DNA from 2 places in the Streptomyces sp. NPDC048441 genome. Region 2 is predicted to be linked to the other one. Evidence: riboswitches for the same ligand, from Rfam matches in the RefSeq annotation. Region 2 holds a riboswitch; the other holds the start of a gene.

Evidence for each region. A riboswitch is a leader RNA that binds a small molecule or an ion and turns the genes downstream of it on or off. The one in region 2 is predicted to bind thiamine pyrophosphate.
Region 1: another riboswitch for thiamine pyrophosphate. It lies ahead of ACGFSB_RS31010 (thiamine ABC transporter substrate binding subunit); the one in region 2 lies ahead of thiO (glycine oxidase ThiO).

Annotation. Positions count from the first base shown of each region.
Region 1 covers NZ_JBICXM010000015.1:112,861-118,361, forward strand. The annotation lists gene ACGFSB_RS31005 (ABC transporter permease) at 1-983, opposite strand, end outside; gene ACGFSB_RS31010 (thiamine ABC transporter substrate binding subunit) at 1,112-2,215, opposite strand; TPP riboswitch at 2,299-2,415, opposite strand; gene rlmN (23S rRNA (adenine(2503)-C(2))-methyltransferase RlmN) at 2,455-3,561, opposite strand; gene ACGFSB_RS31020 (phosphatidate cytidylyltransferase) at 3,649-4,704, opposite strand; gene frr (ribosome recycling factor) at 4,739-5,296, opposite strand; gene pyrH (UMP kinase) at 5,447-5,501, opposite strand, start outside.
Region 2 covers NZ_JBICXM010000005.1:158,029-163,529, reverse strand. The annotation lists gene metF (methylenetetrahydrofolate reductase [NAD(P)H]) at 1-237, opposite strand, end outside; gene thiE (thiamine phosphate synthase) at 327-977, opposite strand; gene ACGFSB_RS14420 (Rv2175c family DNA-binding protein) at 1,066-1,431, opposite strand; gene ACGFSB_RS14415 (NAD(P)/FAD-dependent oxidoreductase) at 1,499-2,719, opposite strand; TPP riboswitch at 2,850-2,963, shown strand; gene thiO (glycine oxidase ThiO) at 2,961-4,160, shown strand; gene thiS (sulfur carrier protein ThiS) at 4,157-4,384, shown strand; gene ACGFSB_RS14400 (thiazole synthase) at 4,392-5,186, shown strand; gene pknB (Stk1 family PASTA domain-containing Ser/Thr kinase) at 5,298-5,501, shown strand, end outside.

The sequences.
Region 1 (5,501 bases), on a different contig from region 2:
ATCGGCGGGACGAGGAAGGCGCCCCCGTCGGCCGAGGTCAGCTCCTTGTAGTACGTGAAGCCATAGCCGCCGGGAGCGCTCAGCGAGCGCTCGATCAGCACTCCGAGCGGCAGCAGGATCAGCACGGCGATGGTGACCATGACCCCGGCGAGCAACGTCCACTGCCCCGCGCCGCGCGGCCGTCGCGGGACCGTCGAGGCGTCGACCAGCTTCAGCACGCCCTCCCGCCTGCGCACGGTCCACGCGTGCACGGCGAGGATCATGCCGACCGCTGCGAACTGCACGATGGTCAGGACGGCGGCCGTCGACAGGTCGAGGAGCTGGGCGGTCTGCCGGTAGATCTCGACTTCGAGGGTCGAGTACGCGGGTCCGCCGAGGATCTGCACGACACCGAACGAGGTGAACGTGAACAAGAAGACCATCAGAGCCGCCGCGGCGACCGCGGGGCCGAGCGCGGGCAGCGTCACGGTCCGCCAGGCCGTCCACCGCGAGGCGCCGAGCACCCGCGCGGCTTCCTCTTGGCGCGGGTCGAGCTGCGACCAGAGTCCGCCGACGGTCCGTACGACGACGGCGTAGTTGAAGAAGACATGTGCGAGCAGAATCGCCCACACAGTCGTGTCGAGCCGCACGCCCCACATCTCATCCAGCAGTCCACCCCGCCCGAGCAGCGCGAGGAACGCGGTCCCGACGACGACGGTCGGCAGCACGAACGGCACAGTGACGATCGCCCGGAGCACTTCCTTGCCCCTGAACTCGAAGCGCGCGAAGACGTACGCGCCGGGGAGCGCGACAAGCAGCGTGAGCGCGGTCGACGCGAGCGCCTGCCAGGTGGTGAACCACAGCACGTGCCGTACGTCGGACTGCCCGACGACATCCGCGATCCGCCCGAACTGCCAGTCCCCGCCCACCTTCAGGCCGCGCGCGACGATGGCGGCGACGGGATAGGCGAAGAAGACGGCGAAGAACGCGACGGGCACGGCCATCAGACCGAGCCGCGCCGCGCTCCCACGCGAGAGCCCCTTACGGGACTGGCCGCCCTTACGGGACTGGCCCTTAGGGGACTTGCCCGTCGGGGACTCGCCCGTCGGGGACTTGCCCGTCGGGGACTTGCTTACTTCAGTACGAGCGAGGTCCACGACTTGACCCACTGCTCGCGGTTGTCGGCGATCTTCTTCGGAGCCATGGTCTCCGGATCGTCGATCTTCACGCCGTGCTTGACGAACAGCTCGGGCAGCTCGGCGGACTCCCGCACCGGGTTCACGAACATGTTCAGCGGCATATCGTTCTGGAAGTTGTCACTGATCAGGAAGTCGAGAAGCGCCTTGCCGCCCTTCTCGTTCTTGGCGTTGCTGAGCAGGCCCGCGTACTCGACCTGCCGGAAGCAGGTACCGGTCGCGACGCCGGTCGGCGCCTCCTTGGGCTGCGGCTTCGCGTAGAGCACCTCGACCGGCGGGGACGAGGCGTACGAGACGACGAGCGGCCGATCCCCCTTGGCCTTCTTCCCCCCGGCAGACCCGGAGAACTCCTCGTTGTAGGCCTGCTCCCAGCCGTCGACGACCTTGACGCCGTTGGCCTTGAGCTTCTTCCAGTAGCCCTGCCAACCGTCGTCGCCGTACTCGGCGGCGCTGCCGAGCAGGAAGCCGAGACCGGGCGAGGAGGTCGCGACGTTCTCGGTCACCAACAAGTTCTTATATGCGGGCTTGGCCAGATCCCCGAAGGACTTCGGCGGCGCCAGCTTCTTGTCGGCGAAGTACTTCTTGTCGTAGTTGACGCAGATGTCGCCGCTGTCGACGGGCGTGACCCGATGCTTGTCCTGGTCGACGCGGAACTGCGAGACGATCTGGTCCGAGCCCTTGGCCTCGTACGACTGGAAGAGACCGTTGTCGAGCGCGCGCGAGAGCAAGGTGTTGTCCACCCCGAAGAACACATCCCCCTGCGGGTTGTCCTTCGACAGAATCGCCTTGTTCACAGCGGCGCCCGCGTCCCCGTCCTTGAGGACGTTGACCTTGTAGCCGGAGCTCTTCTCGAACGCCTTCAGTACGTCCTTGGAAACGTTGAAAGAGTCATGACTGACAAGCGTGACGCTCTTGGAGTCAGCCTTGTCGCCACCGCCCGACGAGCTGCCGCACGCGGAGAGCGCGACGAGCCCGAGGCCGACCGCGACCGCGGTCACGGTGATCTTCTTGGTGCTGCGGGTGGTGCTCACTGAGTTCAACTGAGTTCATTCCTCCTGGAGTGACCAGGAAGAGACGCGGCCCTGCCCACAGCCTTGAAGGGGCTGCGGGCAGGGCGCAACAGCTTGAGTGATGTCCGAACTTCCTACCCGGAATGACCCGGGCAAGGTTCAGAGGGTCTGCGGCCAACCTGTCCTTGGTGCCGCACTCTCAGCGCTGTGGCGCTCCCCTGTCGGAATATGAAGATGTGTTCCGGCTATGAAGTTGTGTTCCGGCCAGCCTAACGCTCGGACGCGGCGAGCTGGCCGCACGCCCCGTCGATCTCCTGACCACGGGTGTCACGAACCGTGACAGGCACCCCGTGGGCGGCGATGGCGTCCACGAAGGCCTTCTCGTCCTCCGGCCGCGACGCCGTCCACTTCGAGCCCGGCGTCGGGTTCAGCGGGATCAGGTTCACATGCACGGGCTTGTTCTTGAGCAGCCGCCCGAGACGGTCACCGCGCCACGCGTGGTCGTTGATATCCCGGATCAGCGCGTACTCGATGGAGAGGCGGCGCCCCGACTTGGCGGCGTACTCCCATCCTGCGTCAAGGACCTCACGCACGTTCCACCGCGTATTGACGGGTACGAGGGTGTCGCGAAGCTCGTCGTCGGGCGCATGCAGGGAGATGGCGAGGCGGCACTTGAAGCCCTCGTCGGCGAACCGGTGGATGGCGGGCACAAGCCCGACGGTCGACACGGTGATCCCACGCTGCGAAAGACCGACCCCATCGGGCTCGGGGTCGGTGAGCCGACGGATCGAGCCGACCACGCGGTTGTAGTTGGCGAGCGGCTCGCCCATGCCCATGAACACGATGTTGGAGAGCCGAGCGGGCCCACCCGGGATCTCTCCGTCCCTGAGCGCCCGCATCCCGTCCACGATCTGGTGCACGATCTCGGCGGTCGACAGATTCCGGTCGAGCCCGGCCTGTCCCGTCGCACAGAACGGACAGTTCATCCCACACCCGGCCTGCGACGAGATGCACATCGTCACGCGGTCCGGATAGCGCATGAGCACGGACTCGACGAGCGTCCCGTCGAAGAGCCGCCACAGCGTCTTGCGCGTGGTGTCGTCGTCACAGCTGATGTGCCGCACCACGGACATCAGCTCGGGAAGCAGCGCCTCCTGCAACTTCCCGCGCGAGCCGGCAGGGATATCGGTCCACTGCTCCGGATCGTGCGCGAACCGCGCGAAGTAGTGCTGCGAGAGCTGCTTGGCACGAAACGGTTTCTCGCCGACGGCGGCAACGGCTTCCTTGCGCTCGGCGGGCGTGAGGTCGGCGAGATGCCGCGGCGGCTTCTTGGCTCCGCGGGGCGCGACGAAGGTGAGTTCTCCGGGTACAGGCATGGTCCGTCCAGTGTCGCAGACATACAGCAAGGGGCCCGCCGCCCTGTGGACAACGAACCCCTCGCGTACAGATACGCAGGTCAGCCGTCAGCCAGACCCCACGAAGATGACAAGCAGCAGCCACACCACCGGTGCGGTCGGCAGCAGCGAGTCGAGGCGGTCCATGATGCCGCCGTGGCCGGGGAGCAGCGTGCCCATGTCCTTGATGCCGAGGTCACGCTTGATCATGGACTCGCCGAGGTCACCGAGCGTCGCGCTCGCGGCGACCGCGAGGCCGATGAGCAGCCCCTGCCACCACGTGCCGTCGTCGATCAGGAACTCCATGCACAGCGCACCCCCCGCCATCGCGAACGTCACGGCACCGACCAGGCCCTCGCGGGTCTTGCCGGGGCTGATGCGCGGGGCGAGCTTGTGCTTGCCGAAGCGCCAGCCGATCGCGTACGCCCCGGTGTCGCTGACCACGGTCAGGAGCAGGAACGTGAGCACCCGCATCGCGCCGTCGTCCGCGGTGAGCATCATCGCCACGAACGTCGCGAGGAACGGGACGTAGAACGCCGCGAAGACGCCCGCCGTGACGTCCTTCAGATAGCCGTCGGGCGGCTCGGTCATCCGCCAGACGAGCACCGCGAGCGCGGTGAGCGCCATGGCGACCCAGGCGCCCTCGGGCCCGCGGACGTATCCGGCGACGACCATCGCGGCGCCGCCCACCGCGAGCGGGACCAGCGGCGCCTTGATGCCCTTGCGCTCCTCGAGCCGCGAGGTGAGCTCCCAGAGGCCGACCACGACGGCGACCGCTATGACGCCGATGAAGAGGGCCTTCACGATGAAGAGCGACGCGACGATCACCGCGCCGAGCCCCACGCCGACTCCTATGGCCGCCCCGAGATCACGGCCCGCGCTCTTCTTCTGCGGCGCCTGTGGCGCCTTGGGGGCGGGCTGTGATGCGCTGGGCATGGGCTCCTGGGGTACGTCAGGCAGGTCAGGCACGTCGGGCACGATGGGCATGGGCTGCGTCTCTGCTGGATACAGGGAGTCATGCGCATCGTACGCGGGACCTGCCGGGGCAGCCCCTTGAGCGGGACCCTGGTCGGGCGGCCCCCAGTACCCGGCTCTGGGAGGCGCCCCCCAGGAAGAGTCGTTCACGGATCGGATTCCTCAGTCCTCAGACCTCGAGCCCTCAGACCTCGAGCAGCTCGGCTTCCTTGTGCTTGAGCAGCTCGTCCACCTGGGCGACGTACTTCGCCGTGGTGTCGTCGAGCTCCTTCTCCGCGCGACGGCCCTCGTCCTCGCCGATGTCGCCGTCCTTGATCGCCTTGTCGATCGCTTCCTTGGCCTTGCGGCGGATGGAGCGGATCGAGATCTTGGAGTCCTCGGTCTTGGTCTTGGCGACCTTGATGTACTCCTTGCGGCGGTCCTGCGTCAGCTCGGGGAACGTCACCCGGATGATGTTTCCATCGTTGCTCGGGTTGACGCCGAGGTCGGAGTCGCGGATCGCCTGCTCGATGTTGCGCAGCGCGCTCTTGTCGAACGGGGTCACCACGGCCATCCGCGGCTCGGGCACCGAGAACGAGGCCAGCTGGTTGATCGGCGTAAGGGCGCCGTAGTAGTCAGCCACGATCTTGTTGAACATCGCCGGGTGCGCACGGCCTGTGCGAATCGCGGCGAAGTCCTCCTTGGCGACCACGACGGCCTTCTCCATCTTCTCCTCGGCCTCGAGGAGGGTCTCTTCGATCACCACTTGCTCCTGCGTCTGTGAGTGGTCTTGGGGCGCCCCCAAGACGGTGAAGTAGGGGGAGTCCATGGGGCGTCGGCTGCGTCGCGTCTCTTTCCCTGCACCGTGTCCGACCGGCAGGGCTTTGTCCATCCCTCGGGGGCGTACCCGAGATCAGGCGCGGGTGACCTCGTCGCCCACGAGTGTGCCGATCTTCTCACCCTTGACG
Region 2 (5,501 bases):
GATCTGCTGCGTTTCCTTGACCGTGCCCGCCCGTGTCGAGCCGCCCGCGCCGTACGTCACGGAGACGAAGCTGGGGGCCACCGCCTCGACCCGGCGCAGGGCGTTCCACAGGTTCCGCTCGCCCTTCGCGGTCTTCGGCGCCGAGAACTCGAAGGAGTAGGTCGTCTTGCCGGTCGCGAGCATGTCGCGCACGGTCCGTGCGCGATCAGTTCTGGTGGAAGCAGTGCCTAGGGCCATACGGGCAGGTTAGCGACGGGGCACCGCTACCGGCCAATCCCCGTCCATCCTGCGGACAACCTCCACGAAGGATGGCCGAAGATCGCCGATCAGGCCGTGCGCAGCCGCTTCGCGAAGTCGGCCGCCGCGGCGGCCGGATCGTCGGCCTCGGTGATGGCCCGTACGACGACGACACGGCGGGCGCCCGCTTCGAGCACCTCGTCCAGATTTCCCGCGTCGATGCCGCCGATCGCGAACCACGGGCGGTCCGTGCCGAGCGACGCGGTGTACCGGACCAGGTCGAGCCCGGGGGCGTACCGGCCCGGCTTGGTGGGTGTCGGCCAGCAGGGTCCTGTGCAGAAGTAGTCCACGCCGTCCTGTGTGGCCGCCGCGGCGGCCTCGGTGTCGGCATGAGTGGAGCGGCCGACGAGGACGTCATCTCCGAGGATCGCGCGGGCCGCGGGCACGGGCAGGTCGCCCTGGCCCAGGTGCAGCACGTCGGCGCCGATGGCGTGCGCGACGTCCGCGCGGTCGTTCACCGCGAGGAGCTTGCCGTGCCGCCGGGCGGCGTCGGCGAAGACCTGGAGGTGGTCGAGCTCCTCGGCCGCCTCCATGCCCTTGTCGCGCAGCTGCACGATGTCGACGCCGCCCGCGAGAACGGCGTCGAGGAACTCCGGGAGGTCTCCCTGGCGCTTGCGGGCGTCCACGCACAGGTAGAGACGGGCGTCCGCGAGCTGCTCGCGGGCAGGCTTGGTGGCCATGGAGAGGTCCCCCCGGGGTCGGTGGCGTACGGACCGGCGCGTCCCTGGGGACACGCCGGTCCGTACGCCGGACGGTTTTCCGTGTCGGTCAGACGGCGAGCGCCTGGGCGCGGCGCTTCACCTCCGTGCCGCGATTCTCGCTCAGGGCCTGCGCGGGCGTGCCGGGCAGGGTCGGGTCGGGAGTGAAGAGCCACTCCAGCATCTCTTCGTCGGAGAAGCCGTCGTCCCTCAGGAGCGTCAAGGTGCCGGTCAGGCCCTTGACGATCTTGTCGCCGTCGATGAAGGCGGCCGGCACCGCGAGCGCGCGGTTCTCACCACGGCGCACGGCGATCACTTGGCCCTCCTTGACCAGCTGGCGCACACGCGTCACCTCGACGTCGAGCATTTCTGCGATGTCGGGGAGGTGGAGCCACTCGGGGACGAGAGCATCAGTCTTTGCGTCAATCTCGGTCACGGGTCAAGCGTATCGCTGGCCACTGACACCGGCCGGGCACAGGGTGCGCCCCGGGGCTGCCCCAGGGCTAGGGAAGCGTTGCCTTCTTCAGCGGCACCGCGGGATCCGATGCCAGCTCAGGGGAGAGGCGCATGCCCGCCTCGATCAGCTTGCGGCCCTGGGCCAGGTCCCTGGGGCGGCCCACAGCGAGGACCGCCACCAGTACGCCCTCCCTGAGCCAGCACACCGTCCAGGCCGCGCCCGAGGGGTCGCCGCGCCGGATCAGCTCGTCGGCGGGCGCGTGGTGGCCCGCGTACTGCACGAAGCGGCCGAACTGCTCGGACCAGAAGTACGGGACCGGGTCGTACGCCGAAGGGGTCTCGCCGATGATGTTCGCCGCCACCGTGCGCGGGCCCTGGAGTGCGTTGTCCCAGTGGTGAACGAGAAGTCGCTCGCCATACCTTCCCGAAGGGAAGGAGGAGCAGTCGCCGACCGCGTACACATCGGGTTCCGACGTACGCAGGTGGTCGTCGGCGACGATTTCCCGGTGGGCGCCCAGGGTGATGCCGGAGCCCCCGAGCCAGTCCGTGGCGGGGCGGGCGCCGATGCCGACGACGACCGCGTCCGCGGGCAGCCGTGTGCCGTCGTCCAGGAGGACACTGCCGGGCTCGACGCGCTCCACGCGCGCGTGGGTGCGCAGCTCGGCTCCGGAGTCCGCGTACCAAGCCGCCATGGGCGCCGCGACCTCGGCGGGCAGCGCCCCCGCGAGCGGGCGCCCGGCGGCCTCGACCACGGTGACGGAGCAGCCCGCCTCGCGTGCGGCGGTCGCGAACTCGGCGCCGATCCAGCCCGCGCCGACGACCACGATGCGGTGCTGCTCGGCCAGCACAGGCCGCAGCCGTTCGGCGTCGTCCAGGGTGCGCAGCAGATGGACACCGGGCACTCCGGAGGCGCCGGGCAGCAGGATCGGCTGGGCGCCGGTGGCAATGACGAGGACGTCGTAGGGCACGGGCCCCGACGAGGTGTCCAGCTCGTGGGCGGCTGGACGGACGCCGGTGACCTCGTGGCCCAGGCTCAGCTCGATGCCGAGCGCCTCGAAGTCGATGTCGAAGGCGGAGCCCTCCGCCTTGCCGAGCAGTACTGCCTTGGACAGCGGCGGCCTGTCGTACGGCTGGTGCGGCTCCGCGCCGATCAGGGTGACCGCACCGGCGAACCCCTGGTCCCGCAGGGCCACGGCGGTCTGCACCCCGGCCATCCCCGCGCCGACGATGACGATCCGCCGCTCTGTCTGCCTCCGCTGCTCACTCACCCGATCACTGTAGGGCGGCGGGCGTCGCACGCCTCAGAGTGCGACGAGGAGATCTCTGACACACCGTCACTGCCCGTGCGCGGGCAGCTCCCCTACTGTCGTCGGACGCGACGGGCTAGGGTGGCCGGTGCGAAACACTCGCGGGAGCCCGGACGCACCGGGCTGAGAGGGAGGCTGGGACGGCCTCCGACCGTACGAACCTGATCCGGGTCATGCCGGCGAAGGGAGGGGCTGGACGCCCATGCATCCACGTACATCACCCCGTACGACGAACAGCACGAACGACGTCGTTGTCGTCGGGGGCGGCATCATCGGCCTGGTCACGGCCTGGCGCGCGGCACAGCGCGGCCTGTCCACCGCGGTCGTGGACCCGGATCCCGGCGGCGGCGCGGCGCAGGTCGCCGCGGGCATGTTGGCCGCCGTCACCGAGCTGCACTACGGCGAGCAGGCGCTGCTCGGCCTGAATCTCGCCTCCGCGAAGCGCTATCCCGAGTTCGCGGCCGAGCTCACGGAGGCGAGCGGCCGCGATCTCGGCTACCGCGCGTCAGGCACGCTCGCCGTCGCACTCGACTCCGACGACCGCGCCCATCTGCGCGAACTGCACACCCTTCAGCAGCAGTCGGGGCTCACGTCGGAGTGGCTGAGCGGGCGCGAGTGCCGCCGCCTCGAGCCGATGCTCGCGCCGGGAGTCCGTGGCGGGCTCCGAGTGGACGGCGACCACCAGGTCGACCCGCGCAGGCTCGCCGCCGCGCTCCTGGTGGCCTGCGAGCGGGCGGGAGTGATCTTCCACCGCGTGTGGGCCGAGCGCCTCTCGGTCGTACGGGACCGGGCCACCGGAGTCGTACTCGCCGACGGCACCGCCCTGGAGGCCGGTCTGACCGTGCTCGCGGGCGGCAGCCTCAGCGGGCGCCTCGCAGGGGTCCCGGAGGGCGTGCTGCCGCCCGTACGCCCCGTGAAGGGGCAAGTGCTCCGGCTCACGGTGCCGGAGCGTTACGCGCCGTTCCTGAGCCGCACCGTGCGCGCCGTCGTGCGCGGCAGCCACGTCTATCTGGTGCCGCGCGAGAACGGCGAGCTCGTCGTCGGCGCGACCAGCGAAGAGCTCGGCTGGGACACGACGGTCACCGCGGGCGGCGTGTACGAGCTGCTTCGGGACGCCCACGAACTCGTACCGGGCATCACGGAACTCCCGCTGACCGAGACCCGCGCGGGTCTGCGCCCCGGCTCCCCGGACAACGCGCCCCTGCTCGGCCCGACCGCGCTCCCCGGCCTCCAGCTGGCCACCGGGCACTACCGCAATGGCGTGCTTCTCACGCCCATCACCGGCGACGTCATGGCGCACGCCCTGACCACCGGTGAACTGCCCGACGAGGCGCGGGGGTTCACTCCCCTGCGCTTTGTCCGCACCCCTCTTACGAAGCGCTTCATGGAGCAGCCCGCATGACCCTCTCAGCCGATACAGCCGGTACAGCCGTCTCCGTCAACGGGGAAGTGCGCGATGTGGCCGCGGGCACCACGCTCGAAGCCCTCGTCGCCACCCTCACCGTCGCGCCCTCCGGCGTCGCCGCCGCGCTCAACGAAACCGTCGTCCCGCGCGCGCGGTGGTCAACCACCGCACTCGCCGACGGCGACCGTGTCGAAGTCCTCACCGCCGTCCAAGGAGGCTGAACCGACCATGGCAGACGACCCTTTCGTCATCGGCGGGCTCACCCTTTCCTCGCGCCTGATCATGGGTACGGGCGGTGCGCCGAGCCTGGACGTCCTGGAACGGTCCCTCGTCGCCTCCGGAACGGAGCTGACGACGGTCGCGATGCGCCGCCTCGATCCCGGCGTGCAGGGCTCGGTGCTCTCCGTCCTCGACCGGCTCGGCATCCGGGTCCTGCCGAACACGGCGGGCTGCTTCACCGCGGGCGAGGCCGTCCTGACCGCCCGGCTCGCTCGCGAAGCGCTCGGCAGTGACCTGATCAAGCTGGAGGTCATCGCGGACGAGCGCACTCTGCTCCCCGACCCGATCGAGCTCATCGACGCCGCCGAGACCCTGGTCGACGACGGCTTCACGGTGCTTCCGTACACGAACGACGATCCTGTCCTGGCCCGGAAGCTGGAGGACGTGGGCTGTGCGGCGATCATGCCGCTCGGCTCCCCCATCGGTTCTGGGCTCGGCATCCGTAACCCGCACAACTTCCAGCTGATCGTCGAGCACGCACGCGTGCCGGTGATCCTGGACGCGGGGGCGGGGACGGCGTCCGACGCGGCGCTCGCGATGGAGCTGGGGTGCGCGGGTGTGATGCTCGCCTCCGCCGTGACGCGGGCCCAGGAGCCGGTCCTCATGGCCGAGGCCATGCGGCACGGGGTCGAGGCGGGGCGCCTCGCGTACCGGGCCGGGCGGATTCCCCGGCGGCACTTCGCCGAGGCGTCGTCTCCCGCGGAGGGCCTGGCCCGGCTGGATCCGGAGCGGCCCGCGTTCTGAGTGCCGCACAGCGCCGCACAGTGCCGCACGCCTGTTACAGGTCGGCTGCAGTCGAGCTCCGAGGACACCCGGACGGGCAACGGTGTCAGCGGTGGCTCGTAGACTCCCTGCGTGGACACGACCCTTCAAGACCCGCTCGTCGGCCAGGTGCTCGACGGCCGCTATCGCGTGGACGGACGGATCGCGGTCGGCGGGATGGCCACGGTCTACCGGGCCGTGGACACCCGCCTCGACCGCGTGCTCGCGCTCAAGGTGATGCACCCGACGCTGGCCGCCGACGTCTCGTTCGTCGACCGCTTCATCCGCGAGGCGAAG